One region of the Rhizobium sp. LjRoot98 genome, then DNA from elsewhere that is predicted to be linked to it. Evidence: predicted binding sites of a transcription regulator. Region 1 holds the regulator's gene; each other region holds the start of a gene.

Region 1 (7,225 bases):
ACAACGCTGACAAGCTGAAGGTCGCGACCGTCAGCGGCGTTGTCCCGTCGGGCGCAACGATCGCTTCGGGCGAATATCCGGTTTCGCGCCCGCTGTTCTTCTACGTCAAGAAGGCTCACCTCGGCGTTATCCCGGGCCTGAAGGAATATGTTGAATTCTTCCTCGACGACCAGATGGTCGGCCCGGACAGCCCGCTGGCTGCCTACGGTCTCGTTCCGGCTCCGGATGCCGAGCGCGAAGCCGACCGCAAGGCCTTCACCGACGGTAACATGCTCTAATTTAGTGCAAAAACCGGCACGGCAGCTTTGCCGTGCCGGGCATCCCGAGTATGCGGATTTGCCGGCTTTCAATGAGTGAAAAGCCGGGGGGACATATCGATGAGCACTTCTCTTATTCTTTTGATCATTTTGATCGTTGGCCTTGCGGCATATTTTGCCGGACGCGCGCGCGCGATGGCCAGCTCCAAAGGCAAGCTTTCCGCCCTGCATTCGCTTCCTGGTTATCATGGCGTCTATGTTGCCATCTGGGCGGTCCTGCCGGCTGCGTTCGTTCTTGCCGTATGGCTTCTTGCCAGCCCGTTCTTCATTGAAAATTCCGTGCGCTCCGCCTTGCCGGATACGGTGAAAAGCCAGGGCGCTGCGACCACCGAGCTGATGCTCGGTCAGGTTATGCAGGTAGCCAACGGCCTGAAGCGGCTGAGCAGCGATGAGCTTGCGGCCGTCACCAGCGGCTCCAGCAACCTTCGGGAGGCGCTGGCCGCCAAGGGTGTGCCGATGGCAAATGCCGGCGAGCCCTACATGGTGGAAGCCGCGCAGCACTATAATTCCCTCAGAGATGGCAGCCGGTGGGTAATGAGCCTAGTCGTGCTGATCATTGCTATTGCCGGGGCCGTCTTCGCCATTCGCGGTATCAGCGCGCCGTTCCGGGCCAGAAACCGCGTCGAGCGCGTCATGCTGGGCACGCTCCTTGTTGCCTCTTCGATCGCGATCCTGACAACGGTCGGTATCGTCGGCTCCATGCTGTCGGAGGCCATCCGGTTCTTCCAGTCGGTGTCCCCGAGTGCGTTCTTCTTCGGCACGGTCTGGGACCCGCGCTTTTCGGCAGCCGGCAGCGGTGGCACGGAAGGCCAGTTCGGTCTTCTGCCGCTTCTCGCGGGCACGCTCTACATCGCTCTTGTCGCCATGTTGTTTGCTGTGCCGGTCGGCCTGTTCGCGGCCATTTACATGGCGGAATATGCAAAGCCCGTCGTGCGTGGCATCGCTAAGCCGCTCTTGGAAATTCTCGCCGGTATCCCGACTATCGTCTACGGCTTCTTCGCGCTGGTGACCGTCGGGCCTTTCCTGCGCGATATCTCCGCCCAGCTGAACGGCCTGGTCACTGGCAACTATGTCAATTTCATCCAGGCACAGAGCGTTCTGACAGCCGGTCTCGTCATGGGCATCATGCTGATCCCGTTCGTGTCCTCATTGTCGGATGACATCATCACGCAGGTCCCCCGCTCGCTGCGCGACGGCTCGCTCGGCCTCGGTGCGACGCGCTCTGAGACGATCAAGCGCGTCATCCTGCCGGCGGCGCTGCCCGGTATCGTCGGCGCCCTGCTGCTGACGGCCTCGCGTGCTGTCGGTGAAACAATGATCGTGGTGCTGGCTGCCGGTGTTGCCGCCCGCATGCAGCTCAACCCGTTCGAGGCGATGACCACGGTCACCGTCAAGATCGTCAATCAGCTGACGGGCGACCTTGAGTTCAACTCGCCGCAGACGCTGGTGGCTTTCGCTCTTGGCATCACTCTGTTTGCCATCACGCTCTGCCTCAACATCTATGCACTCTACATCGTGCGCAAGTATCGGGAACAGTACGAATGACCGACATGACATCCTCCGTACAGTCCACCTTTGTGCGCCCGGCGCAGGCAAGACGCGATATCGGCATCAAGAGGCGCTATGCTGCCGAACGCCGCTTCAAGGCTTACGGCCTGACAGCTATCCTGATCGGCCTGTTCTTTCTGTTCGTGCTGTTGTGGACCGTTGTCTCCAAAGGCTACACGGCCTTCCAGCAGACGGCGATTACCCTGCCGATCGAGTTTTCGGAAAAGATCATCGATCCGAAGAACGAACGTGGCGCCAATCCCGCCAAGTTGATGACGGCGAATTATCCGCTGCTGGTGCGTGACGCGCTGGTAAAGGCCCTCGGCATCGATCCCGCCAACAAGCCGCTCGTCAAGCAGGCGACGGACATGGTTTCGGCCAGTGCCCGCACACAGTTGCGCGATCTCGTCGTTGCCAATCCGGCGATCATCGGTACCACCGCCACTGTTTCGCTTCTGGCGGAAGGCAATATCGATAGCGCCAACAAGGGCCAGATCGACCTGACCGTTGCTGAAGCCAACCGCAAGGTGAAGGATCAGCAGATCGAATGGATGAAGAAGCTGTCCGAAACCGGCGCAATGGCCAAGCAGTTCAATACCGGGCTGTTCACCTATGGTGCATCGAGCCGTCCTGAGGCGTCGGGTATCGGCGTCGCCGCCCTCGGCTCGCTCTACATGATGCTGATCGTCCTTGTGCTTGCCCTTCCGATCGGCGTCGCGGCGTCGATCTATCTCGAAGAGTTCGCGCCGAAGAACCGGCTCACCGATCTGATCGAGGTCAACATCAACAACCTCGCGGCTGTTCCGTCCATCGTCTACGGTCTGCTCGGCCTGTCGATCTTCATCAACTTCGCCGGCATGCCTCGTTCGGCTGCCGTCGTCGGTGGTCTGGTGCTGACATTGATGACGCTTCCAACGATCATCATCGCCACCCGTGCAGCCCTGAAGGCGGTTCCGCCGTCGATCCGATCGGCAGCGTTGGGGCTCGGTGCTTCCAAGATGCAGACGATCTTCCATCACGTCCTGCCGCTCGCCATGCCGGGCGTCCTGACAGGCACGATCATCGGTCTGGCACATGCGCTCGGCGAAACCGCGCCGCTGCTGCTGATCGGTATGGTGGCCTTCGTCGTCGACTATCCGGGCTCGCCGATGGACCCGTCCACTGCTCTGCCGGTCCAGATCTACATGTGGGCCAACGAAGCCGAACGTGCATTTGTCGAACGGACTTCGGGTGCGATCATGATCCTCTTGATCTTCCTCGTCGTCATGAACCTTGGCGCAATCCTGTTGCGGCGTCGCTTTGAGCGGCGCTGGTAGTGAGGTAGAAACATGAACATGATGTCAGAAGCAGCAGTTGAAAAGGCGCTGGACCAGAAAATGAACACTGTTCCCTTCAAGATGATCGGAAAGGACGTTTCGGTTTATTACGGCGAGAAGCGCGCGCTTTTCGATGTAAACCTCAACGTTCGCGAAAACACCGTCACCGCGCTGATCGGCCCGTCGGGCTGCGGCAAGTCGACGTTCCTGCGCACGCTCAACCGCATGAACGACACGATCGACAGCTGCCGCGTCACCGGCAAGATCACCCTCGATGACGGCGATATCTACGACCCGAGCATCGACGTCGTCGAACTTCGCGCCCGTGTCGGCATGGTGTTCCAGAAGCCGAACCCGTTCCCGAAGTCGATCTACGAGAACGTCACCTACGGTCCGAAGATCCATGGCCTCGCCCGCACCAAGGCAGACCTCGATCAGATCGTCGAGACAAGCCTGCAGAAGGCCGGCCTCTGGAATGAAGTGAAGGACCGCTTGCATGAATCCGGCACCGGCCTCTCCGGTGGTCAGCAGCAGCGCCTGTGCATTGCCCGCGCCGTTGCGGTCAGCCCGGAAGTCATCCTGATGGACGAGCCGTGCTCGGCCCTGGACCCGATCGCGACCGCCAAGGTCGAGGAACTGATCCACGAGCTGCGGACAAACTACACGATCGTCATTGTCACACACTCGATGCAGCAGGCAGCCCGCGTGTCGCAGCGGACCGCGATGTTCCACCTCGGCAATCTCGTCGAGGAAAACGACACCGACAAGATGTTCACCAACCCGGATGACCAACGGACCCAGGATTACATCATGGGCCGCTTCGGCTGAGGACTGAGCTTGTCACCCTGTCATGAGGGCAGGGTGGTGGTCTTCCAACCCGGATTGTGATCGCAAGGAAAAACAATCATGTCTACGCACATTGCTTCCGTCTACGACGAAGATCTGAAGTACCTGACCCGGCGCATCTCCGAGATGGGCGGTCTGGCCGAACAGATGGTGGCCGAATCCGTACGCGCCTTGGTCAATTCCGACCTGGCGCTTGCCCAGAAGGTCATTTCCGACGACGCCATTCTCGACGAGGCCGAACGCCAGATCGGCGAAAAGGCGATTGTCACCATCGCGAAACGCCAGCCGATGGCTGCCGACCTGCGCGAAATCATGGGATCGATCCGCATTGCCGCCGATCTTGAACGGGTCGGTGACCTCGGCAAGAACAACGCCAAGCGCGTCATCGCGGTCGCGAGCGCCAGCCTGCCGCGCCAACTGGCCCGTGGTCTGGAGCACCTGGCCGAGCTTGCGCTCGTTCAGCTCAAGGAAGTGCTCGATGTCTATGCCTCCCGTTCGCCGGAAAAGGCCAACAGTATCCGCGAGCGCGACAACGAGATCGACGCGATCTACACGTCGCTGTTCCGCGAACTCCTGACCTACATGATGGAAGACCCGCGCAACATCACGCCGTGCACGCATCTTCTGTTCTGCGCCAAGAACATCGAGCGTATCGGCGACCATGCCACCAATATCGCCGAAACAATCTACTACATGGCGACCGGCGCGCAGCCGGCTGGCGAACGTCCAAAGGACGACACAGCCAATACGGTCGGTGCGATCGGCAATTGATCGCCTGAGAAAGTAAGTAAATTCTTACGCAATGATCGCGCGAGCGGCCGCTGGAGCCGCTCGGCATGCCTCCGGCCATCCGGCCGGACGCCAAGGAGCAGAACTGAATGTTGCCAAGAATTGCCGTTGTTGAAGACGAAGAGGCGCTGAGCGTCCTCCTCCGATACAATCTCGAGGCCGAAGGGTTCGAAGTCGACACCATCAACCGTGGCGACGAGGCGGAAATGCGCCTGCAGGAGCGCCTGCCCGATCTCCTGATCCTCGATTGGATGTTGCCGGGTGTTTCCGGGATCGAACTGTGCCGCCGGCTGCGCCAGCGTCCGGAAACCGAACGGCTACCGATCATCATGCTGACAGCGCGTGGCGAAGAGAGTGAGCGTGTTCGCGGCCTGGCTACGGGCGCCGACGATTACGTCGTCAAGCCGTTCTCGACGCCGGAACTGATGGCGCGGGTGAAGGCGATGTTGCGCCGTGCCAAGCCGGAAGTGCTGTCGACGCTGCTGAAGTGCGGCGATATCGAACTCGACCGCGAAACCCACCGTGTCCACCGCAAGACGCGCGAGGTCCGTCTCGGGCCGACGGAGTTCCGTCTCTTGGAATTCTTCATGGCATCGCCGGGCCGCGTCTTTTCGCGTTCACAGCTGCTGGATGGCGTCTGGGGCCACGATATCTATGTCGATGAACGCACCGTCGACGTTCATGTCGGCCGCCTGCGCAAAGCATTGAACTTTTCCAATATGCAGGACGTGATCCGTACAGTGCGCGGCGCGGGCTATTCCCTGGAAAGCTGAAATCGTACAGGAAAGAACCGTCAGGCGTTGCCGAGCGGTTCTCCAATCTCGATGGCGTGACCATCCGGATCGTAGAAGCGGAAAACCCTCTGGCCCCAAGCCTGCGTCTCGATGGGGTGGATGAGGTTTACAAGGCTGCCGATGCGCCCGAAAAGCGCATCCAGATCATCATGTTCGAAATAGAGCAGGATATTTTCGCGGCCGTATGGTCTGGAAATGGCTGACGGCTGTCCCCAGATCGTCGTTTCCAGGGATCTGCCGTCATGGATGGCAAATCCCGTTTCAAACATGACAAAATTGCCGAAGTCCCGGCTGATCGCCAATCCCAGCATCTCGCAATAGAAGGTTTTCGAGATGCTGATATCCCGTACAAACGGGATGGGATTGACGAAACGCACGGCCGATCCGGCCTTAGCGTGCCCGGCGGCGTTCGCCGGACGGCTGGTAAGCCAGCTTGGCGTGGAAGGTGCAGTAAGGCGAGGTGTCCGGGGAATCGTTGCCGCAGAAGTGAAACTCGTCCTTCATCGGATCGCCGATCGGCCACTTGCAGGTACGGTCGGTCAGCTCGGTCAGGACCAGACGGCGAGACATCGGAATAACAACGTTGTTGCCAGCCGGCGCTGTCTCCAGATTCTCGATCACGTCGATTTCCACCTCTTCCTTCATGACGGTCGCACCGGTGGTGCGGGTCACTGTGCGGGTGGCGGTGATGCGCGATGCGGTATAGTTCGGTGCGCGTGGTGCGGCGGAAGGTGCCGGGCGCTTGACGCGGGCCGTTGCCGTGCTGCCACCAGCCTTGGCGCGGCCGGGCAGGCAGAGACGGTGAACCTTGCCGATGACGGCATTACGGCTGACGCCGCCGAGCTGTGCTGCGATCTGGCTTGCGCTCAAGCCTTCGGCCCACAATTTCTTGAGTTTTTCGACCCGCTCGTCAGTCCAGTTCATGGTCTTGTCTCCATTCCCAGCGTTGGTGATGGTCGAATCCTCCACCGAGCCCTGGGTATAACCCGAGGCTGAAACGCGATAACACTTTTGGTGACTAGGTCCGCCGCATGCGTTCTAGTAATTATTTCTTAACGTAGAGCCCGTGGGACTCCCTGACAAGAGTCCGGAGAATCCCACCGAATCGATTTCCGAGTTTTCCCCAACTTGCTTGCGATGCGTGGCATTTTTGCAAGGGTATCCGGCTAAAAAATTTGCGGCCGCTGTATATCCGCGAATTGCTGGAAATCATGGGCTTTTGTTGACATCGCATTGCGAAGTGAAGATAGTGCCATTGCCGCCGAAAGGCGGCATTTTGATTTTTTATGGGCTGGTCACAGCCTTGTTGACGGCGCCGTTTATACAATGGCCGTGATGGTTTGAGGAGACATGCGCCATGGCCGATGCCACGCCGCTTTATGACACATATGCACGCGCACCCTTGCGGTTTGAGCGCGGCGAAGGCGTCTGGCTGATTGCTGAGGACGGTACCCGTTATCTCGATTTCGCCGCCGGTGTGGCGGTCAATTCGCTCGGTCATGCACATCCGCATCTTGTATCGGCATTGAAGGAGCAGGCGGACAAGGTCTGGCACCTGTCAAATCTCTATGAAGTCCCCGGTCAGGAAAGCCTCAGCCGCCGCCTGACCGAAGCG
Region 2 (7,225 bases), on a different contig from region 1:
GTGCAGACCTCGTCTTCACCGATACGCTGGAACTCGACCTCGGCCAGGTCGTGCCTGCCATGGCAGGCCCGAAGCGTCCGGAAGGCCGCATCCCGCTCGAAAATATCGCTTCCGGTTTCGCCACATCGCTCGAAGGCGAATACAAGAAGCCGGGCCAGCTCGACATGCGCTATGCTGTCGAAGGCGCGGATTACGACATCGGTCACGGCGACGTGGCGATTGCCGCCATCACGTCCTGCACCAACACGTCCAACCCCTCGGTTCTGATCGCTGCCGGCCTTCTCGCCCGCAACGCCGTTGCCAAGGGCCTGAAGACCGCACCGTGGGTCAAGACATCGCTTGCACCTGGATCACAGGTCGTCGGCGAATATCTCGCCAAGTCCGGCCTGCAGGATTCGCTCGACGCACTCGGCTTCAACCTCGTCGGCTTCGGCTGCACGACCTGCATCGGCAATTCCGGCCCGCTGCCCGGCCCGATCTCGAAGACGATCAACGAGAAGGGCCTGATCATGTCCGGCGTTCTCTCGGGCAACCGTAACTTCGAAGGCCGTATCTCGCCGGACGTTCAGGCGAACTACCTCGCTTCGCCGCCGCTGGTCGTCGCCTACGCACTCGCCGGCACGGTCCAGAAGGACCTGACCACTGAGCCGCTCGGCATCGGCAGCGACGGACAGCCGGTCTTCCTCAAGGACGTCTGGCCGACCTCGCAGGAAATCCAGGAATTCATCCTGAAATACGTTACCCGCGCACTCTACGCATCGAAATATGCCGACGTGTTCAAGGGCGACGTCAACTGGCAGGCGGTTCAGGTACCGGCCGGCCAGACCTATGCCTGGGATGACAACTCGACCTACGTCCAGAACCCGCCTTACTTCGTCGGCATGGGCAAGACCGGTTCGGGCATCTCCGACATCAAGGGCGCCCGCGTGCTTGGCCTGTTCGGCGACAAGATCACCACCGACCACATCTCGCCGGCTGGCTCGATCAAGGCAGCCTCTCCTGCCGGTGCCTACCTCATTGGCCATGGTGTCGGCGTTGCCGATTTCAACCAGTACGGTACGCGCCGCGGCAACCATGAAGTGATGATGCGCGGCACCTTTGCCAATATCCGCATCCGCAACCACATGATGGGCCCGAACGGCAAGGAAGGCGGCTACACGATCCACTATCCTTCGAAGGAAGAGATGTCGATCTACGACGCTGCCATGCAGTACAAGGCAGAAGGCGTTCCGCTGGTCATCTTCGCCGGTGTCGAATATGGCAACGGTTCGTCGCGTGACTGGGCTGCCAAGGGCACCAACCTGCTTGGCGTCAAGGCGGTCATCGCCCAGTCGTTCGAGCGTATCCACCGCTCCAACCTCGTCGGCATGGGCATCGTGCCCTTCGTCTTCGAGGAAGGCACGACCTGGGAATCGCTCGGCCTGAAGGGTGACGAGAGCGTCACTATCGACGGCCTGGCAAACGTCCAGCCGCGTGAAAAGCGCATTGCCAAGATCACCTATGCCGACGGCTCGGTGAAGGACGTACCGCTGATCTGCCGCATCGATACGCTCGATGAGGTCACCTACATGAACAATGGCGGCATCCTGCAGACGGTTCTGCGCGATCTCGCCGCCTGATGCATCGCTGATGCTCGAATGAACGAAGCCGGGGCTTTCACGAGCCCCGGTTTTTTTGTGATCGCCGGTACCGTTCGCCTCACTCCAACGTGATTTTCCGTTGACGGAGGACCGGAGTATGAAGGGTGCCGACAGAGACTGTACGCCTGTACAACACCACTGAAATTCTGCTGCCTGAAATGCCAACATCCTTGAAATGCCCAACATCCTGAAATGGAAGTCTGAATGTCTGGATCAAGCACCGTTCGCCACATCACGCTCGCCCTTGGCCTTGGCCTAATGGCGATGCCGGCTGTGGCTGAAGATGCAGTGAAACCGGCAGGCGTGGTAGAACTGTTCACCAGCCAGGGCTGCTCCTCGTGCCCGCCAGCGGATGCAGCGTTGAAGACGCTGATCGACGACGGCAAGGTCGTTGCGCTCTCCTATCACGTCGACTACTGGAACTATCTCGGCTGGGCCGACACTTTGGCCTCGAAGGACAACACTGCCCGGCAATATGCCTATGCGAAGATGTTCGGCCGCAGCGGTGTCTACACGCCTCAAGCAGTGCTCAACGGCCGCGACCATATCAACGGCGCCGATATCGACGGGATCAACAGCCGCCTCTCCGCGATGAATTCGGCGGGACAGGGCCTCGCCGTACCGGTCGCCGCCAATGTCAGCAAGGATGAGATCGATATCAAGATCGGGGCAGGCACCGGCAAGGCCAATGTCGTCGTCGTTTATTTCAACCGGCAGCAACTTGTCGATGTGAAGAAGGGCGAAAACAGCGGCAAAAAGATTTCCTACTGGCACTCCGTCCGCGATGTCCAGACGATCGGCATGTGGGATGGCAAGCCTGCCAATTTCGTTCTGCCGGCTTCCATCCTCAACGAGGGTGAAAACGGCGGCTGTGCCGTGCTTCTGCAAAAGATGAAAGACAGTGAGACACCTGGCGCCATCGTCGGCGCTGTGACTGTCATGGCGGATAAAGCCGCCAATTGACACATAGTCTGGTTCGGCCCGGCAGCATCGAGGGGCTGGGGCTGAGGGTTCGAAGATGCCGGACCGAACCGGCCACGTTTCGCAGGTGCAAGCAGCACCCGATCGACATGGCATCAGGAGCAACCGCGCCCGATGGACGCTTTGGCTAGCCACTCCATTGCTGCACCCGTTTGCGGCAGAAAAACCACAAACAGACATGCAGGCCGGTCACTCGGAAGGACTCCCTTGTGCCAGCGAGCGCGAGTGTCCTTGCCAATTGGGGCGCCGGTTTGTTTGAAATGCGGCAGGCGAAAAAAAGTCTTGGCCGACCGCTTCCGGCTTTGCGGCTTGCATTTCAGCCCCGGTCAGGCAAACTGTTATCGTCCTGTCACAATAAAAGGCCGGAGTACCGATGACTGATCAGCCGGATTTGCCGCAAGGCGAGACCCGTTCCGAAAGGCAGAAATCGTCCGATGTGGTTGTTAATCTGCACGAATACCGCAGCAGCAATCAGGACCAGCTTCCCATCACCTTCCACCGCCGCGAGCTTGATATGATCCTCAGGGTCTATGGCCGCATGGTCGGGGACGGAGAGTGGCGCGACTATGCCATGGACCACTTGCGCGACAAGGCGGTCTTCTCGGTTTTCAAGCGGTCTGGTGAAATGCCGCTGTTCCGGATCGAAAAGAATCCGAAATTGTCATCCAAGCAAGGCGCCTTCAGCGTCGTCAATACGCATGGCATGATCCTCAAGCGCGGTCACGACCTGCAGCAGGTCCTCAAAGTCTTCGACAAGATGCTGAAGCTCATCAAGACCTGAGTTAGGCTTGGTAGAGCGTGTCGGGGTAGATGCCCGGCTCCGGATCGGTCGTCAGCCCTTCGCCGAGTGGCAATTGCATGATGATGGTATCGAGCCAGCGGCCATGCTTGAAACCCGTGCCCTTCATCAATCCGCCATGCTCGAAACCAGCGGCGCGATGGACCGCGACGGAAGCTGGATGGGCACCGCCGATGACGGCGACCATCTGGCGGAATCCGAGTTGCGTACAGCGCCGGATCAATTCAGCCAGCAGCGCCTTGCCGACACCCTGGCCGCGGGCCTCGGGCGCCAGATAGATCGAATCCTCGACCATGAACCGATAGGCGGTGCGCGTGCGGAACGCTGACGCATAAGCATAGCCGAGGAGCACGCCCTGCGCATCGACAGCGGCGATATAAGGATAGCCGTTGCCGGTAATCGCAGAAAACCGCGACGCCATTTCCGGCTCGCCCGGTGGCGTCATCTCATAAGAGGCCACGCCGTTCAGAACCGAGTCCTGATAGATCGCGGTAATCGCGGCGATGTCTGAAAGGGTGGCGTCACGAAGCGTGAAGGGCATGGGCGGACCTGACTGAGAAAGGGCATTCTCCTCTGCCATATCGTATTCGTGCGTTCAAGCGAGTGCCCGCCATCGTTTTCCGGACAACAAAAAAGGCGGCCGAAGCCGCCTTTTCAGATGTATTCCAGTTCCAAGTTATTCCTTGTTTCCGAGGAAACGCAGCATGAACAGGAACAGGTTGATGAAGTCGAGATACAGCGTCAGCGCGCCCATGATGGCCTTGCGACCGGTGGCTTCGGCACCTTCTTCTTCGAAGTACATTTCCTTGATCTTCTGGGTATCGTAAGCCGTAAGGCCTGCGAAGATCAGAACACCGATAGCCGAGATCGCAAAATCAAGCGCCGACGAGGCGAGGAAGATATTGACGATCGAAGCGATGATCAGGCCGAAAAGGCCCATCATCAGGAACGAACCCATGCCGGACAGGCTACGCTTGGTGGTGTAGCCGTAGAGCGACAGGGCACCGAACGAAGCAGCCGTGACGAAGAACGTCTGGGTGATGCTCTGGCCGGTATAGATCATGAAGATCGACGACAGCGAGAGACCCATCAGACCGGCATAGACCCAGAAGGTCGTCTGCGCAGCGGATACGCTCATCGAGTTGATGCGGAAGCTCATGTAGAACACCAGAGCCAGCGGTGCGAGCATGATGACCCACTTCAGCGGGCTCACATAGATCGCCTGACCGAAGGCCGTCAGCTGTCCGTCCGCGAAAGCGAACTGAAATGCAGCATAGGCGGCGATACCGGTGATCGCCAGACCGAGGGCCATCAGGTTGTACACCTTGAGCATATAGGTGCGCAGACCTTCGTCGATTACGGCCCCCGCCTGTGCGCCGGCAGGCGACATTCGGGTTTGGTAGTTTCTAAGATCAGCCATTGTTTCCTCTTTAAAAGCCCCGGTTAAGTTTACGGTGTCGGGCGGTAAGGGCGCATCCATGACGGTGCAAGCCACTTGACCCAGGCGCCGCTGCGGGGCTCCAGCATGCCTAGGGTGAATATGATGTCGAAATACGACTTGCACAAGACCGGCAGCCCCTGGAATCAGCCGAAAAGCGGATTCTCAGGGCTTTCAGGGGCTAACGTTAACGGTTAACTGGGCGCTTAGAGCTCGCGTAGGACGGGTGCGGCCTTCTGACCGAGCACCCGCCAGGTGCCCGCCAGACCGAAACCGACCGTGACGATCAGGGCGACAGCCATGGTGATCAGCGCCACATCCGGCAGGAAAGAGGACGGCAAACTCATGATTTTGCTCACCACGAACCATGCCGCGACGCCACCGGCGAACAGCGCGAAGATCGCCGTCGATAGACCCAGCATGGCGTATTCGTAGCAGAAGGCGCGGATCAGCGTCGAGCGCGTCGCGCCCAGCGTCTTCAGCACCACAGCATCATGGGTGCGCGCCCGGTTGCCGGCCGCAAGTGCACCGGCAAGCACCAGAATGGACGCCACGAGCGCGACCGCAGCAGCGGCGCGAATAGCGGTTGCCAACTGGCCGACCAGCACGTTGATGATGTCGAGCGCGTCCTTGACCCGCACGCTGGTGATCGTCGGATAGGCATTGGTAATGGCTTTGAGGGTGGCCGCCTCCTCCTGCGCCGTCGCACCGGGATCGATCACGGTGGCCAGCCAGGCGTGGGGCGCCCCGGCAAAGGTGTTGGGCGAAAACACCATGACGAAATTGATCGACAGGGATTCCCACTCGACCTTGCGGAAATTGGCAATCCGAGCGGTCAGGTTACGGCCGAGCACGTTGACGGTGACGGTGTCGCCGATCTTCAGGCCCAGTTCACCGGCCTCTTCGGACGAAAACGACACCAGCGGTTCGCCGGTATAATCCGGTGTCCACCAGTCCCCTTCCGTCAACGTCGAATTTTCCGGCTTGTTCTTGGCATAGGTAATGCCCCGGTCACCGCGCAGCACCCACTGGCCGGCGGGCGGTACATTCATCTTCGTCACATCTTGGCCGTTGAAAGCGAGGATGCGGCCACGCAGCATCGGCACCTCGATGACCTTGCCCTCCGGCAAGCTTGTCTGCAGCAGCGAGCGAAAACCCTCAACCTCGGCGCTCTGGATATCGACAAAGAAGAAGTTCGGTGCCCGTTCCGGCAGGTTGCCGGTCAACTCGCGGCGAAGGTTACCGTCGATCAGCGCCAGCGTCACGAGAAGTGCCAGACCAAGGCCGAGCGACAAGACGACCGAAGGCGTCAGCGCGCCGGGACGATGAATGTTGCCGATGGCCAGCCTCAGAGCCGGCGAACTGACCCGCGGCGCCCGGCGGGCAAGCATGGCGACCAAAATGGCGACGCCGCGCAGCACCACAAACGAAAAGGCGATGGCGCCGAGGAAGGTCAGCGAAATCTTCCGGTCATAGGCGGTGAAGATGGCAAGGCCTGCAAGAGCGCCAAGGCAGAGGGCGGCGGCCACCAGATAGGGCCAGGACGGCAAACGAGCGCGCTCGAAGCCTTGCTCGCGGAACAGCGCGGTTGCCGGAACTTCGCGGGCATGACCGAGCGGCAGGATGGCGAAAGCAAGCGAGGTCAAAAGGCCGAACACGGCGGCAAGACCAAGGGCACCCGGATAGATCTGGAACGCCGTCGATACCGGCAGGACACCGGCAAGGAACTGCGCCGCGACAAACGGAATGAGCGCGCCAAGGACGAGCCCGATACCGATGCCGATAAAGGCAATCAGAAGGATCTGGATGAGATAGATGGTTGTGACCATCGAGGCGGGTGCACCGACGCATTTGAACGTGGCGATGACGCCGCGTTTGGAATCGAGATATGCGCGCACCGCATTGGCGACACCGACACCACCGACGATCAGTGCTGTCAGCCCGACGAGGGTGAGGAACTGAGAGAAGCGGGTGATATTGGCCGTCAGTGCCGGGGCCGCATTCTGGCTGGTGCGAACCGACCATCCGGCCTGCGGAAACTTTTCCTCAGCCTGCCTGCGCAGGGCTGGCACGCTGGTGCTATCGGCAACCTTCACCTTGTAGGTATGCTCGACCAGACTGCCCGTCTGCACGAGACCGGAAGCATCAAGCGCCGCTTTCGAGATCAGTAGGCGCGGTGCAAAACCGAAACCGTCAGACAGGGCATCCGGTTCGCGCACGATGGTGCCAGCGACACGAATACGCGCTGTCCCAAGCAGGATTTCATCGCCCGTCTGGATGCTAAGGCGCTCCAGCAGCAATGGCGCGGCAAGCGCGTTGTAAATCCCATTGTTTTCAGAAAGCGCATCGCCAAGCGGTGCCGCCGGT
Region 3 (7,225 bases), on a different contig from region 1:
TTTCACCCGGACGCTTCTGCGTCGCCCATTCCGGAAGGGCGCCTTCCGGCGTTACACCCGCGGAATGCTCAAGATCGATCAACAGGGTCTCGCCGCCATGCGTGGCCGTGACCTTGCCGTCGATTACATCGATGCTGGTGGTGCTGTTGAAATTGACAGTGGCGCGGCTGACGACTTCTTCGGTCCGGGTTTCCGCCCGGGCGCCTGCCTGGGTGCTGCCTCCGACGGCTGCATTCGGTGCCATGAAGCTGAAGCTGGAACTCTTTTTCGGAGCGGCCTGTTGTGCTGCGGCGGGGACATCGATGGTACGCTCAACCATCTTCGTCTCGATCTTCACCCATTCGGGCTTTGCGTCGGGACCGAGCGGCGAGTAACGCGGATAGACGACCTGCATCGTGCCATCGGCCGCGATCTTGATGTCAGGCCGGACCTCATAGGAAACCCAGTCGGCCAGATAAGTGCCGGCAATGCCCCAGTTGGCGTTGGCCAGAACCTGGCCGATCGAGAAAAACCACCAGCTGTAGACCATGTAGAGGCCAATACCGGCGAAAACCAGGATCGAGCGGATGCGCTTGTTGGCCGAACCTTTGACAAGATGCGGGTGACGGGCAGCAATCGCGTCCATCTGCGCGGTGTTCATCATCGTGTTTACGGTCATGGGGCCGCCTCCTATTGCGCCAACTGGAAGGCCTGATCACCAACGAGGCGGCGGCGCAGCCATGCGGAAAACTGATCGACGGCAATGATCGTCGTGAACAGAAGAATGATGATCGCCAAGGTCTTGGCTTCATGACCCTGGCTGATCGACAGCCGCAACGGCTCGCCGATACCACCGCCGCCGACAGCACCAATAATAGTGGAAGCGCGCACGTTGATTTCGAGACGCAGCAGGAAATAGCTCATGAAGTTCGGCAAAACCTGCGGCACGATGCCGAACCAGACGCGCTCGAACCAGTTGCCACCGGCAGCGCGCAGGCCTTCATCCGGCTTCATGTCGGCATTTTCGACCACTTCAAAGAACAACTTGCCGAGCGCACCGACCGTATGGATCGAAACGGCGATCATTGCCGGGATCGGCCCGAGGGACAGGATCGCGAGGAAGAAACCGGCAATCACCACTTCCGGAAAGGCGCGCAGGATTTCCATGATGCGCCGGGCCAAGCCGCGAACCCAGGGATTGGGCATCAGGTTGCGGGCGGCAAAGAAACAGAGGATGAAGCCGAAGAACATGCCGAAGATGGTCGAGAAGATCGCGATATTCAGCGTTTCCAGCATTTTGTAGAAATATTCGGGCACATAGATGCTGTCCGTCAGATACATCCGGCCTTCGGGATAATTGTATTTCAGGCTGCCATCGTCGTAAGGCGAAGGCAGATCGAACATCGCCCGGCCGATTTCGGCGCCATCGCGCGGCACGAGGTCGCCGACGAAATCGAAGAAATAGGGCAGGCGGTCGAAAAACTTGCCGGCATTGGTCGCATTGGCAAACCAGAGCGACCCGGACAGCGCCACGGCGAGCAGCGCAAGGCCAAGGAATGTGTAGGTGCGGCGGCGGAGATTGAGCTCCTGCCAGTGGCGTTCGACCACGGCGCCATTGTCGCTCAGGGTCGTGGAAAGCGCTGACGTGGCCATGAAGTCTCCGGCAAACACGAGGCCTCGAAGGACGTCATGCCCCGAGACTGCTTAAACAAGGAGCGCTGGCCGGGATAGCCGGCCAGCGCTTTTAATGCGGGCGATATCAGCCGCCGATGGTCGACTTGCGAGCGTCGATGATCGGCTTGTAGAAGTCCGAATTGACTTCGACGAAGCCCTTGAAGTCGCCGCCCATGACGCCGGCAAAGCAGGCTGCATCGGTCTTCGGCAGATCGAGCATGAACTGCTTGAACTTTGCCTTCATGTCATTGTTCATCGAAGTGCGAACGACGATCGGGCCGTTCGGGATCAGCGGCGAGCGCCACAGTTCGACTAGGTCGTTCATGTCGACAACGCCCTTTTCGACCATCTTGTGCAGGTTGCCGGAGGTGTAGCCGTCCTTGAACTCGCCAATGCCCGAACCGAAGGTCGTGCCAGCATCGAAGGTGCCCTTGAGCACTTCGAGAACGAGGTTTTCATGGCCGCCGCCGAAACCGGTCTCAGCGAAGAATTCCTTGACCGGCATGCCGATCGTTTCCGGCAGGGTCACGCTCGGGATCAGGTAGCCCGATGTGGAGTCCGGATCGGCAAAGCCGAGCTTCTTGCCCTTGAGATCGGCAACGCTGGTGTAACCCTTGTCCTTGCGGGCAACCATGATCGAGTAGTAGCCGGTCGAACCGTCGGACTGTTCGGTCGTCAGGATCGGCTCGACGGCGTCAGCCTTGGCGAGGAAGATCTTGGCATAGCCGGAAGCACCGAGTTCTGCATAATCGAGCGTGCCGCCGAGCAGGCCCTGGATAACGCCGTCATAGTCGGCAGCCGGGAAGAACGAGACCTTCTCGACATTCAGCGCCGTCTTCAGGTGATCGCCGAGGCACTGGTAATTGCGCAGGCGGTCGGCTTCGTTTTCACCGCCGATGATGCCGACGCGGAATTCCTTGAGGTCTTCGGCCTGAACGTGGCCGACGAGGGCAAAGAGCGCAACGGCGCTCAAAAGTGCTTTCTTCAACATAAGGGTCTTCTCCTGTTATCCCGGCGGCGCCGGTTCACATTCGGTTGCAAAGCTCTGCCCTTGACGCGGGCTTTCGATCCCGGCTCGCTCCTTAGAGCCCGGCCAGTGCCAGCGGTTTGACGCCGGCGGATTTCGCATTGTCCTGCGCAGCAGGAATGTTGATGCTTGTCGATGTCATCGATTCATCGAGCTCGGCGCCTGAGCCATAGATTTCAGCGACGGCTGCAGCTGTCAGTTCCTGCGGCTGACCATCGAAAACGACCTGCCCATGCGCCATTCCGATGATGCGCTCGCAGTAGTTTCGCGCCGTATCCAGCGTATGCAGGTTGGTGACGACGGTGATGCCGTCGCGCTCGTTGATATCGCGCAGCGCATCCATGACGATCTTGGCGTTCAGCGGATCGAGCGAGGCGATCGGCTCGTCGGCCAGCAGCATCTTCGGCTGCTGCATCAGGGCGCGGGCAATGGCAACACGCTGCTGCTGGCCGCCGGACAGGGTGCCTGCGGGCTGCAGCGCCGTCTGTTCGATGCCCAGACGTTCCAGCGCGCCGATTGCCATGATGCGCTCTTCACGGGTGAACATGTTGAGGACGCTGAGCACCGTCGAGCGATGATTGAGGCGGCCGAGCAAGACGTTGGTGAGCACGTCGAGACGTGGCACCAGATTGAATTGCTGGAAAATCATGGCGCAATCGCGCTGCCAGTTGCGAAGCGCTGCACCGCGCAGCGACGACACTTCCAGAGCGCCGAAATGGATGGAGCCGGACGAAACGTCATTGAGACGATTGATCATCCGGAGCAGTGTCGACTTGCCCGCACCGGACCGGCCGATGATGCCGACCATCTGGCCCTGCGGGATGTCGAAGGTAACCGAGTTGACGGCAATTTTCTTGCCGAACTGACGTGTTACATTCTTCAGCTGAAACATGAGCAGTCGTCCTTTGGCAGTGGCACAATAGGCCCTTGCCATAATGGCGGTTGATGAAGGGGGAATGTCAGTTTGATGTCGTTTTCGTTACAGTCCACAATCCCCGCACAGGCGGGGATTGGTGCTGCAAACGTCAGGCATTGTGACGGGCAAGGAATGCGTCCGCATCGAGCATTCTGAAATCGTCGAGGGCATCGCGCAGCTTGCCGTGATCCCAATCCCACCAGGCCAGTTTTTCGAAACGGCCGGCAATATCCTTGCCGAAACGCTCGCGGATCAGTTTGGCCGGAACGCCTCCGACGATGGTGTAGGGTTCGACATCCTTGGAGACGACCGCTCCCGAACCGACGACCGCGCCGTTGCCGATCGTGACCCCGGGCAGCACCGTCGCACCATGGCCGATCCAGACATCATGGCCGATGACGACGCGGTTTTCGCGCCGCCAGGCAAAGAAATCCTGCTCCATGTCCGCGTCCGGCCAGTAGTTCGAGGCGCGGTAGGTGAAATGGTGCAGCGTCGCCCGCCAGGTCGGATGGTTGGTGGCATTGATGCGAACGGATGCCGCCAGATTGGCGAATTTTCCGATCGTCGCGCACCAGATCATGCCGTCGCGCTCGATATAGGAATAATCCCCGAACTCGACCTCGTCGAGGCGGCAACGATCACCGACTTCCGTGTAACGGCCAAGCGTCGACTGGTTGACGGTGGCAGTTGCATGGATCGTCGGCTCTTCGCTCAGCTTCTGGCTCATGCGGCAGCCTTTCGCGGCGAGAAGGCAGATACATCAAGGATGCGGTCGGCGACGGCGTCACGCACTTCCTCGTCATGGAAGATACCGAGCAGGGCAACACCCTCGGCCTTCTTGGCGGCTATCATCTCGACAACGACACGGCGGTTTGTCGCGTCAAGCGATGCCGTCGGCTCGTCGAGCAGCAGAATCGCATGATCCGTAATGAAGCCACGGGCAATGTTGACACGCTGCTGCTCACCACCCGAGAAAGTGGCTGGCGGCAATTGCCAGAGTTCACGCGGCAGGTTGAGTTTCGCCAGCAGGCCGGACGCTTTTTCACGCGCTGCGGCCTGCTCGACCCCGCGCGCCAGAAGCGGTTCGGCAACGACATCGAGTGCCGACACGCGCGGAACGACGCGCAGGAACTGACTGACATAACCCAGCGTATCACGCCGGACTTCCAGCACCGCGCGGGGGGCTGCATGAGCGAGATCGACCAGGTGGCCCTGATGCTCGATCAGGATCTGGCCAGCATCAACGGCATAGTTGCCGTAGAGCATTTTCAGGATCGAACTCTTGCCGACACCGGACGGACCGCCGAGCACGACGCACTCGCCCTTCTTGACGGAGAACGACACGCCATTGACGACCGGCAGTCGGATACCGTCGCGCAGGTGCATGGTGAAGCTTTTGGCGACTTCGGAAACAACGAGGGGAGTGGCCATGACTATTTCTCCTTTTGGAGCATGGTTTGGTCCGAAAACCGGTTTCCACTTTTCGGAACCATGCTCAGACCTGCAGAATGGAGGAAACGAGGAGCTGGGTGTACGGCTCGCGCGGATCGTCAAGCACCCGGTCGGTCAGGCCCTGCTCGATCACCAAACCATCCTTCATCACCATCATCCGGTGGGACAGAAGGCGTGCGACCGCAAGGTCATGGGTAACGATGATCGCCGAAAGGCCGAGGTCGTGCACGAGGCCGCGCACCAGATCGAGCAGGCGGGCCTGAACAGAGACATCAAGACCTCCGGTCGGCTCGTCCATGAACACCAGACGCGGGGACGTGACGAGGTTGCGGGCGATCTGCAGGCGCTGGCGCATGCCGCCCGAGAACGACCGCGGCTGATCGTCGATGCGGTCTTCCTCGATCTCGACGCGGCGCAGCCAGTCGGCGGCCGTAGCGCGGATATTGCCATAGTGCCGATCACCGACCGCCATCAGCCGCTCGCCGACATTGGCACCGGCAGACACCGTCATGCGCAGGCCATCGGCCGGGTTCTGGTGCACGAAGCCCCAATCGGTGCGCATCAGGAAGCGGCGCTCCGCCTCCCCCATACGGGCAAGATCGCGGTACTGGCCGTCGCGCATATGGTATTCGACAATGCCGGAACTGGGCATCAGCCGGGTGGAGAGACAGGACAGCAACGTTGTCTTGCCTGAGCCGGATTCACCAACGATGGCAAGAACTTCACCGGGCCACAGCTCGAAGGATACATTGCGGCATCCGATGCGGCTGCCGTAGAATTTCGACACGTCGTTGACTTTGAGAAGCGGTGTCTGGGTCATGGGGCGATTTCCATGTTGAGCAAGTAAGTGCTTGAAGGAAGGCGAGCGGCGGCTTGCTTCCTCTTCTCCCCAGCGGGGAGAAGGTGGCCGGCAGGGCCGGATGAGGGGGCGGTGCGGCCATTTCGGAGTGTGCGGAAAGGTCCCCTCATCACCTCGCTTTCGCTCGGCACTTCTCCCCGCTGGGGAGAAGTGGGAGCCTGCGGCAGCTTGCAAGCCGAATACGCTACCAAACCCCTCATTCGGCCGCCTCCTGCCGCGCCAGCATCTCGCCCGCATGACCATGCTCGCGGCGATCCTCGCAATGGTCGGTGTCCGAGCAGACGAACATACGTCCGCCCTTGTCGTCGAGAACGACTTCATCGAGATAGACGTGCTCGGCGCCGCACAGCGCGCAGGGCTTGTCGAAATGCTGGATCTCGAACGGATGATCCTCGAAATCGAGGCTGACGACGTCGGTATGGGGCGGAACCGCGTAGATGCGCTTTTCACGTCCGGCACCGAACAGCTGCAGCGCTTCCGACATGTGCATTTTCGGATTGTCGAATTTTGGGGTCGGCGACGGATCCATGACGTAGCGGCCTTCGACCTTGACCGGATAGGCATAGGTCGTGGCGATGTGGCCGTTGCGGGCGATATCCTCATAAAGCTTCACATGCATGAGGCCGTATTCTTCCAGCGCATGCATCTTGCGGGTTTCGGTCTCGCGCGGCTCGAGGAAACGCAGCGGTTCGGGAATCGGAACCTGATAAACCAGCGTCTGACCGGCCGTCAGCGTCTCCTCGGGAATGCGGTGGCGCGTCTGGATGATCGTCGCTTCGCGGGTTTTGGTGGTCACTGCGACATTGGCAACCTTCTGGAAGAAGGCGCGGATAGAGACGGCATTGGTCGTGTCGTCGGCGCCCTGGTCGATGACCTTCAGCACATCCTTTGGTCCGAGGATCGCCGCCGTGACCTGCACGCCACCGGTGCCCCAGCCATAGGGCATCGGCATTTCGCGCGATGCAAACGGAACCTGATAGCCGGGTATCGAAATCGCCTTGAGGATCGCCCGGCGGATCATCCGCTTGGTCTGTTCGTCGAGGTAAGCGAAATTGTAGGTGGCAAGGTCAGTCATTCGGCTGCCTCCTTCAAACGGGAATAGGTATCCAGCCGCTCGGCGAGCGTGCCGGTGTGAAGTTCAAACAGATGATTGTCGGCATCATGGAAATAGATCGAGCGGCCCTCACCTTCGACACGCGGCCGTGGTGGCATGAGGTCAAGGCCGAGCGACTGGATGCGCTCCAGATAGATGTCGATATCCTCGTCACGGATCTTGAACGCGACGTGGTTGTAGGTGCGCTCGCTCAGGCTCTCGCCC
Region 4 (7,225 bases), 1.2 Mb from region 1:
AGATTTCGCGCAAGTCCGACAATCCATCGATCACCCGTGACGTTTCGGGCGAAGGCGTGCAGCAGGCACTGTTGAAGATCATGGAAGGCACGGTCGCTTCCGTTCCGCCGCAGGGTGGCCGCAAGCATCCGCAGCAGGAATTCCTGCAGGTTGACACGACCAACATCCTGTTCATCTGCGGTGGCGCTTTTGCTGGTCTCGACAAGATCATCTCGGCGCGTGGCGAAAAGACCTCGATCGGCTTTGGCGCTTCGGTGAAGTCTCCGGAAGACCGCCGCGTCGGCGAAGTCTTGCGCGAACTGGAGCCGGAAGATCTGGTCAAGTTCGGCCTCATCCCGGAATTCATCGGCCGTCTGCCGGTTCTGGCAACGCTCGAGGATCTCGACGAGCCGGCACTGATCCAGATCCTGTCTGAGCCGAAGAACGCCCTGATCAAGCAGTACCAGCGCCTGTTCGAAATGGAAGACGTCGAACTGACCTTCCACGAGGATGCCCTGCGCGAAATCGCCCGCAAGGCGATCATCCGCAAGACCGGTGCGCGCGGCCTGCGCTCGATCATGGAAAAGATCCTGCTCGATACGATGTTCGAACTGCCGACCCTGGAAGGCGTTCGCGAAGTGGTCATCTCCGACGAGGTGGTCAAGGGATCTGCCCGTCCGCTCTACATCTACTCGGAGCGTTCCGAGGAAAAGGCCAACGTTTCGGCCTGACCGGATCGGAAGTTTTTTTAAAAGGCCCGCCATGTGCGGGCCTTTTTCATGCGTAGAGTTTCCGGTACGGCGTACACCGTGCCTGCCGGTCAGCGCGCCTAAGCAATAAGTGCAGGTCAGCCCTGCATATTCTGCGGATATCCATCGGTCGAAAGCTTGACCGCTGGATGTCACTGCGGGAGGAATATTCGCGAGAATCAGCGATTGCTAAAAGCGGATAACAACGCGATTATGTAACGATTCTGTGTCGATGTGTCCGGCACGAAGCGTGTGCGTTAACTCCTGCGGCAAGGCCCGCAACAGTCAGATGCCGTTTACTATCCGGCTACGCCGCCTCCCAGGTCGGTAGTCGGCGAAAGGGTTGAAAACAGACGTCACACACTCCACTTGACAGTGGAAAGAATGAGGACCGGAAGCGCCCTTGAACGCTTCGGGTAACGGGCCCGGAAACGGGACGGAAAGGAAATGACATGACGAGCAAAACGTCTCCGGCAATCGAGAGCGCGACCTATCCGGTGCTGCCGCTGCGCGACATCGTGGTATTCCCGCACATGATCGTGCCGCTGTTTGTTGGCCGTGAAAAATCGATCCGTGCGCTGGAAGAAGTCATGGGCACGGACAAGCAGATCATGCTTGCCACCCAGATCAACGCCAGCGACGACGATCCGGAACCAGGTGCGATCTATCAGATCGGCACTATCGCCAATGTGCTGCAGTTGTTGAAGCTGCCTGACGGCACCGTCAAGGTTCTGGTCGAAGGTCGCGCGCGCGCCGAGATCGACGGCTATACAGGCCGTGAAGAATTCTATGAGGCAATGGCACATCCGCTTTCCGAGCCGGAAGAAGATCCGGTCGAGATCGAAGCGCTGAGCCGTTCCGTGGTGTCGGAATTCGAGAGCTATGTGAAGCTCAACAAGAAGATTTCCCCGGAAGTCGTCGGTGCCGCCAGTCAGATCGAGGACTATTCGAAGCTGGCCGATACCGTCGCATCGCATCTCTCCATCAAGATCGTCGAAAAGCAGGAAATGCTTGAGACGACCAGCGTCAAGCTGCGCCTTGAAAAGGCGCTCGGCTTCATGGAAGGTGAGATTTCGGTTCTGCAGGTCGAAAAGCGCATCCGCTCGCGCGTCAAGCGCCAGATGGAAAAGACCCAACGCGAATACTACCTGAACGAACAGATGAAGGCGATCCAGAAGGAGCTTGGCGACGGCGAGGAAGGCCGCGACGAGATGGCCGAACTGGAAGACCGTATCTCCAAGACCAAGCTGTCCAAGGAGGCCCGTGAAAAGGCCGATGCGGAAGTCAAGAAGCTGCGCCAGATGAGCCCGATGTCGGCGGAAGCCACCGTCGTGCGCAACTATCTGGATTGGTTGCTGGGCATTCCGTGGTCGAAGAAGTCCAAGGTCAAGACCGATCTCAACCATGCTGAGCAGGTTCTCGATCTCGATCACTTCGGTCTCGACAAGGTCAAGGAACGGATCGTCGAGTATCTGGCGGTGCAGGCGCGCTCGCAGAAGATCAAGGGGCCGATCCTGTGCCTCGTCGGTCCTCCGGGTGTCGGCAAGACCTCGCTTGCCAAGTCGATCGCCAAGGCGACCGGCCGCGAATATATCCGCATGGCACTCGGTGGCGTTCGTGACGAAGCCGAAATCCGCGGTCATCGCCGCACCTATATCGGTTCGATGCCCGGCAAGGTCATCCAGTCGATGAAGAAGGCCAAGAAGTCCAACCCGCTCTTCCTGCTCGATGAAATCGACAAGATGGGCCAGGATTTCCGCGGCGATCCGTCGTCGGCGCTCCTGGAGGTGCTGGATCCGGAACAGAACTCGACGTTCATGGACCACTATCTGGAGGTCGAATATGACCTCTCGAACGTGATGTTCATCACCACGGCGAACACGCTGAACATTCCGGCGCCCCTGATGGACCGCATGGAAGTGATCCGGATTGCCGGTTACACGGAAGAGGAAAAGCTGGAGATCGCCAAGCGGCACCTGTTGCCCAAGGCAATCGCCGACCACGCTCTGCAGCCGAAGGAATTCTCGGTGACGGATGGTGCGTTGTCTGCGGTGATCCAGACCTATACCCGCGAAGCTGGCGTTCGCAGCCTGGAGCGTGAGCTGATGAAGCTCGCCCGCAAGGCTGTGACCGAGATCCTCAAGGGCAAGACCAGCAAGGTCGAAGTCACTGCCGAGAACATCAACGACTATCTCGGTGTTCCGCGCTATCGTCACGGCGAAGCCGAGCGTACCGATCAGGTCGGTGTCGTCACCGGTCTCGCCTGGACGGAAGTCGGCGGCGAGCTTCTGACGATCGAAGGCGTGATGATGCCCGGCAAGGGCCGCATGACGGTGACCGGCAACCTGCGCGACGTGATGAAGGAATCGATTTCGGCGGCGGCATCCTATGTCCGCTCGCGTGCGATCGACTTCGGCATCGAGCCGCCATTGTTCGACAAGAGCGACATCCATGTGCACGTGCCGGAAGGTGCTACACCGAAGGACGGTCCGTCCGCCGGTGTGGCCATGGCAACGGCGATCGTGTCGATCATGACCGGGATTGCCGTTAACAAGGACGTGGCGATGACGGGTGAAATCACCCTGCGCGGCCGTGTCCTGCCGATCGGCGGCCTGAAGGAAAAGCTGCTTGCAGCGCTTCGCGGCGGCATCAAGAAGGTGCTGATCCCGGAAGAAAACGCCAAGGATTTGGCGGATATTCCGGACAACGTGAAGAACCTCATGGAGATCATTCCGGTCTCCCATATCGGCGAGGTGTTGAGCCACGCGCTGGTACGGGTTCCGGTTGCGATCGAATGGGATCCTTCCAAGCAGGCGGCACCGATTGCAACGGCCGATCCGGCCGATGACGCCGGCGTGTCGATTGCCCACTAAGGGCTTGACTTGAACTTCAAGCAGTGCCTGCCGCAGGTTGCGTACTGATTTGGAGCAGAAACAGTGGAAGACCGGCATTTTTGCCGGTCTTTTTTATGTAAAACTCCGCGCAAAGCCTTGCATTCCATGGGATTCGGAGCGATTGGGTTTGCCAAGGCGGGGGGCGCGCGTATGCTTCCCTCGGCTTGAAAATTGAGTCGTTTCGAACCAGTATTGAAAGGGGTGGAAACATGAACAAGAATGAGCTCGTGTCCGCAGTTGCCGAGAAGGCCGGACTCTCGAAGACAGATGCATCTTCTGCAGTTGATGCAATCTTCGACGTTATCCAGGCAGAACTGAAGAACGGCGGCGACGTTCGCCTCGTTGGCTTCGGCAACTTCTCGGTCAGCCGCCGCGAAGCATCGAAGGGTCGCAACCCGTCCACCGGCGCAGAAGTCGATATCCCTGCCCGCAACGTGCCGAAGTTCTCGGCCGGCAAGGGTCTCAAGGACGCCGTGAACTAAGTTTCATGTTTCGTCTGCAGCACCGTGGTGAAAACGCCAACGGTTCGATAGCAGGTTGATTTGAGGCCCGGGTTTTTCCTGGGCCTCTTTTCATTTGCGGACGCGTTTCGCCATCGGTTCGTGCCCAATGTCTAATCTGTTCATCCTGTCATGCGCCTGTTACAGAGCGCGATCAAAACCCCCCGGTATCCGATTTACCAAGGGGGTTTATCATGAAGAGATTTTCGTTGACTGCGGCACTCGCCGCAGCGCTGGCCGCCTCGACGGCATCCGTGGCTCTCGCCGAGCCGGTCTTCAACCGTATCGCGTCCTTCGCGGTCGCCGACAACCTGCCTGAGGGCAAGGACAAGGCGACGCCGACTTCGGCCGAAATCATCGCCGCTTCCGAAGACGGCAATACGCTTGTTTACTCCGACAGCCCGAACAAGGCGATCGGCATCATCGACATCACCGACGCCAAGGCTCCGAAGGCAGCCGGTTCTGTCACCTTCGAAGGCGAGCCGACGTCAGTCGCGGTTGCCTCGGGCAAGGCGCTTGTCGCCGTCAACACGCGCGAAAGCTTCGTCAAGCCGTCGGGCCTCATCGCCCAGGTCGACCTCGCTTCGAAAAAGATCGACACGACCTGCGATCTCGGTGGTCAGCCGGACTCGATCGCGCTGAACAAGGACAGGACGATCGCTGCCATCGCCATCGAGAACGAGCGCGATGAAGAGGTCAATGACGGCGACCTGCCGCAGATGCCGGCCGGTGATCTTGTTCTCCTGTCGCTCAAGGATGGCATGGTCGATTGCGGTTCGATCAAGCATGTCACGCTGACCGGTCTCGCCGACGTGGCTGGCGAAGATCCGGAACCGGAATTCGTTTCCTTCAACAACCTCGACGAAGTTGCCCTCACGCTGCAGGAAAACAACTATGTCGTCATCATCGACGGCAAGACCGGTACGGTGAAGTCGCACTTCTCCGCCGGAACCGTCAGCCTCGAAGGTGTCGACACCAAGAAGGACGGTGCGCTGAAGTTCACCGGCGAGATGAAGGACGTTGCCCGCGAGCCTGACGCCGTGAAGTGGCTGGATGACAACCGCCTCGTCGTTGCCAATGAAGGTGACTGGAAGGGTGGCGCGCGCGGCTTCACCATTTTCAGCAAGGACGGCAAGGTTCTCTATGAGAACGGCGCGGGCTTTGAGCGCGAGATCGCCAAGATCGGCCATTACCCGGACAAGCGCAACAAGAAGGGTGTCGAGCCGGAGGGCTTGGAAGTCGCCAAGTTCGGTGACGACAACCTGTTCTTCGTTCTGGCAGAGCGCGCCTCCATCGTCGGGGTCTACAAGGACACCGGCGCAGAGCCTGAACTTCTCCAGCTTCTGCCGTCCGGCGTAAGCCCGGAAGGTGCCGTGGCCATCCCGGGCCGCAATCTTCTGGCGACCGCCAACGAAGTTGACCTCGTCGAAGACGGCGGCGCACGCTCGCATGTGATGCTTTATGAGCGCGCGGAAGGCGAGGCGGCCTATCCGCAGATCGTCTCCACCGAAAAGGACGGAGAGCTGATCGGTTTTGGCGCGCTTTCGGGCCTCGCACCGGTCAAGGACAAGCCGGGCATGCTCCTTGCCGTCAACGATTCTTTCTACGCTTCGCAGCCGACCATCTTCACGATCGACGCGACCGCCAAGCCGGCGAAGATCGTCGATGCACTGCGCATCACCCGCAACGGTGCTGCAGCTCAGAAGCTCGATAGCGAAGGTGTGACGCCCGATGGCGAAGGCGGCTATTGGCTGGCCAACGAAGGCGATGCCGACAAGCTCTACTCGCATGCCATCATTCATGTGACGGCGAAGGGCGAGATCGATAAGGAAATCGCCATTCCTGCCGAACTGCGCGCTCACGAAAAGCGCTTTGGCTTCGAAGGCATCACCAGCGTCGGTGAAGGCGACGACATGACGCTGTGGATGGCCGTGCAGCGCGAATGGGGCGATGACGAGAAGGGTTTTGTGAAGCTGGTTTCCTACAAGCCTTCGTCGAAGGAATGGGGCGCTGTGCGCTACCCGCTCGAAAAGACGGAAAGCGGTTGGGTCGGCCTGTCCGAAATCACGGCTCATGGCGACTATGCCTATATCATCGAGCGCGACAACCTGATCGGCCAGGCTGCCAAGCTGAAGAAGCTGTACCGCGTGGCTCTTGCAGATCTGAAGCCAGCCAAGCTCGGCGGCGACCTGCCGGTCGTCAAGAAGGAAGAGGTTCGCGACTTCATCCCTGACCTGAAGGCCACCAACGGTTACGTCGTCGACAAGGTCGAAGGCTTTACCGTCGATGCGGCCGGCAACGGTTTCGTGGTCACCGACAATGACGGTGTCGATGATTCCTCGGGCGAAACCCTGTTCTTCTCGATCGGTACGATGAACGCGATGTAATCGCTTAAGTCCTGGAAACGGAAAAGGCCGGAGCATGATGCTCCGGCCTTTTCTATTTGGTCTGTTCGCAGGCAAAAGGCTGTGGCGAGCGGGACGTTTATTCGGCGGCCTTGCTGCCAGCCTCTTCGGTTTCCTTGCGTTTGCGAATCTCTTCCGCCTTGACCACAAGCCGGCTGACGATGTCGTGCATCTGGTCGAGCTGCTGATCGTCAAGCGCCGAGAAGATTTCCTCGATCAGTTGCTTGCGCGGATGTTCGGCGGCTTCCAGAACGACGCGTCCGACATCGGTGATCGACACGATCTTTGCCCGGCGGTCTTCCGGATCCGGTTTGCGCACCACCAGCTTGTCGCGTTCCAACCCGTCGATGGCTTCCGTCACCGTCCGCGGCGCAAAATTCAGCGCGCCGGCGATATCAGTCGACCGGCAGGGACCAAGCTTGCTGAGGAAAAACAGGAATTTGCTGCGCGCCAACGACACGCCTTCCTCCGTCATCGATTCGTTGATGAGGCGGTGAACGCGATGGTAAAGCTCAAAGAGCTTGTCGGAGACTTCGAATGTGGATTTCATGATGTTTCATATGGATATTGTGAGGGGCCATGTCAAATGACGGTATTGTTAGCGTTATAGTCAAGTCTAATTCGGGACCCTTGCGCCAAGGTCCCGCATTTCCCCAATAATGTTGCTGTGTTGAAAGCGCTGAATAGACCCTGCGGCG

What was found. Region 1 encodes PhoB, which activates phosphate uptake and scavenging genes when phosphate is short. Its sites were predicted from a motif close to TGTCATNNANCTGTCAT; they were not measured.
Region 2: ACSQ3J_RS13345 (DUF2794 domain-containing protein) is a predicted target of PhoB. The motif match lies at 2,958-2,974, and genes of this name have one in related genera.
Region 3: phnC (phosphonate ABC transporter ATP-binding protein) is a predicted target of PhoB. The motif match lies at 3,637-3,653, and genes of this name have one in related genera.
Region 4: ACSQ3J_RS00490 (esterase-like activity of phytase family protein) is a predicted target of PhoB. The motif match lies at 4,251-4,267, and genes of this name have one in related genera.

What each region holds. Positions count from the first base shown of each region.
Region 1 covers NZ_CAXUPW020000001.1:1,241,880-1,249,104, reverse strand. Annotated here, with positions in the region: gene ACSQ3J_RS06155 (substrate-binding domain-containing protein) at 1-278, shown strand, start outside; gene pstC (phosphate ABC transporter permease subunit PstC) at 378-1,862, shown strand; gene pstA (phosphate ABC transporter permease PstA) at 1,859-3,181, shown strand; gene pstB (phosphate ABC transporter ATP-binding protein PstB) at 3,194-4,009, shown strand; gene phoU (phosphate signaling complex protein PhoU) at 4,088-4,798, shown strand; gene phoB (phosphate regulon transcriptional regulator PhoB) at 4,906-5,589, shown strand; gene ACSQ3J_RS06125 (VOC family protein) at 5,610-5,987, opposite strand; gene ACSQ3J_RS06120 (GcrA family cell cycle regulator) at 6,001-6,534, opposite strand; gene ACSQ3J_RS06115 (aspartate aminotransferase family protein) at 6,968-7,225, shown strand, end outside.
Region 2 covers NZ_CAXUPW020000003.1:306,387-313,611, reverse strand. Annotated here, with positions in the region: gene acnA (aconitate hydratase AcnA) at 1-1,619, shown strand, start outside; gene ACSQ3J_RS13350 (DUF1223 domain-containing protein) at 1,845-2,603, shown strand; gene ACSQ3J_RS13345 (DUF2794 domain-containing protein) at 2,995-3,402, shown strand; gene ACSQ3J_RS13340 (GNAT family N-acetyltransferase) at 3,404-3,961, opposite strand; gene ACSQ3J_RS13335 (Bax inhibitor-1/YccA family protein) at 4,097-4,840, opposite strand; gene ACSQ3J_RS13330 (ABC transporter permease) at 5,065-7,225, opposite strand, start outside.
Region 3 covers NZ_CAXUPW020000003.1:226,011-233,235, reverse strand. Annotated here, with positions in the region: gene phnE (phosphonate ABC transporter, permease protein PhnE) at 1-658, opposite strand, end outside; gene phnE (phosphonate ABC transporter, permease protein PhnE) at 670-1,632, opposite strand; gene phnD (phosphonate ABC transporter substrate-binding protein) at 1,739-2,644, opposite strand; gene phnC (phosphonate ABC transporter ATP-binding protein) at 2,736-3,572, opposite strand; gene ACSQ3J_RS12990 (DapH/DapD/GlmU-related protein) at 3,706-4,323, opposite strand; gene phnL (phosphonate C-P lyase system protein PhnL) at 4,320-5,027, opposite strand; gene phnK (phosphonate C-P lyase system protein PhnK) at 5,092-5,868, opposite strand; gene ACSQ3J_RS12975 (alpha-D-ribose 1-methylphosphonate 5-phosphate C-P-lyase PhnJ) at 6,104-6,982, opposite strand; gene fosX (FosX/FosE/FosI family fosfomycin resistance hydrolase) at 6,979-7,225, opposite strand, start outside.
Region 4 covers NZ_CAXUPW020000001.1:91,338-98,562, reverse strand. Annotated here, with positions in the region: gene clpX (ATP-dependent Clp protease ATP-binding subunit ClpX) at 1-710, shown strand, start outside; gene lon (endopeptidase La) at 1,181-3,601, shown strand; gene hupB (DNA-binding protein HupB) at 3,832-4,104, shown strand; gene ACSQ3J_RS00490 (esterase-like activity of phytase family protein) at 4,317-6,509, shown strand; gene ACSQ3J_RS00485 (MarR family winged helix-turn-helix transcriptional regulator) at 6,607-7,077, opposite strand.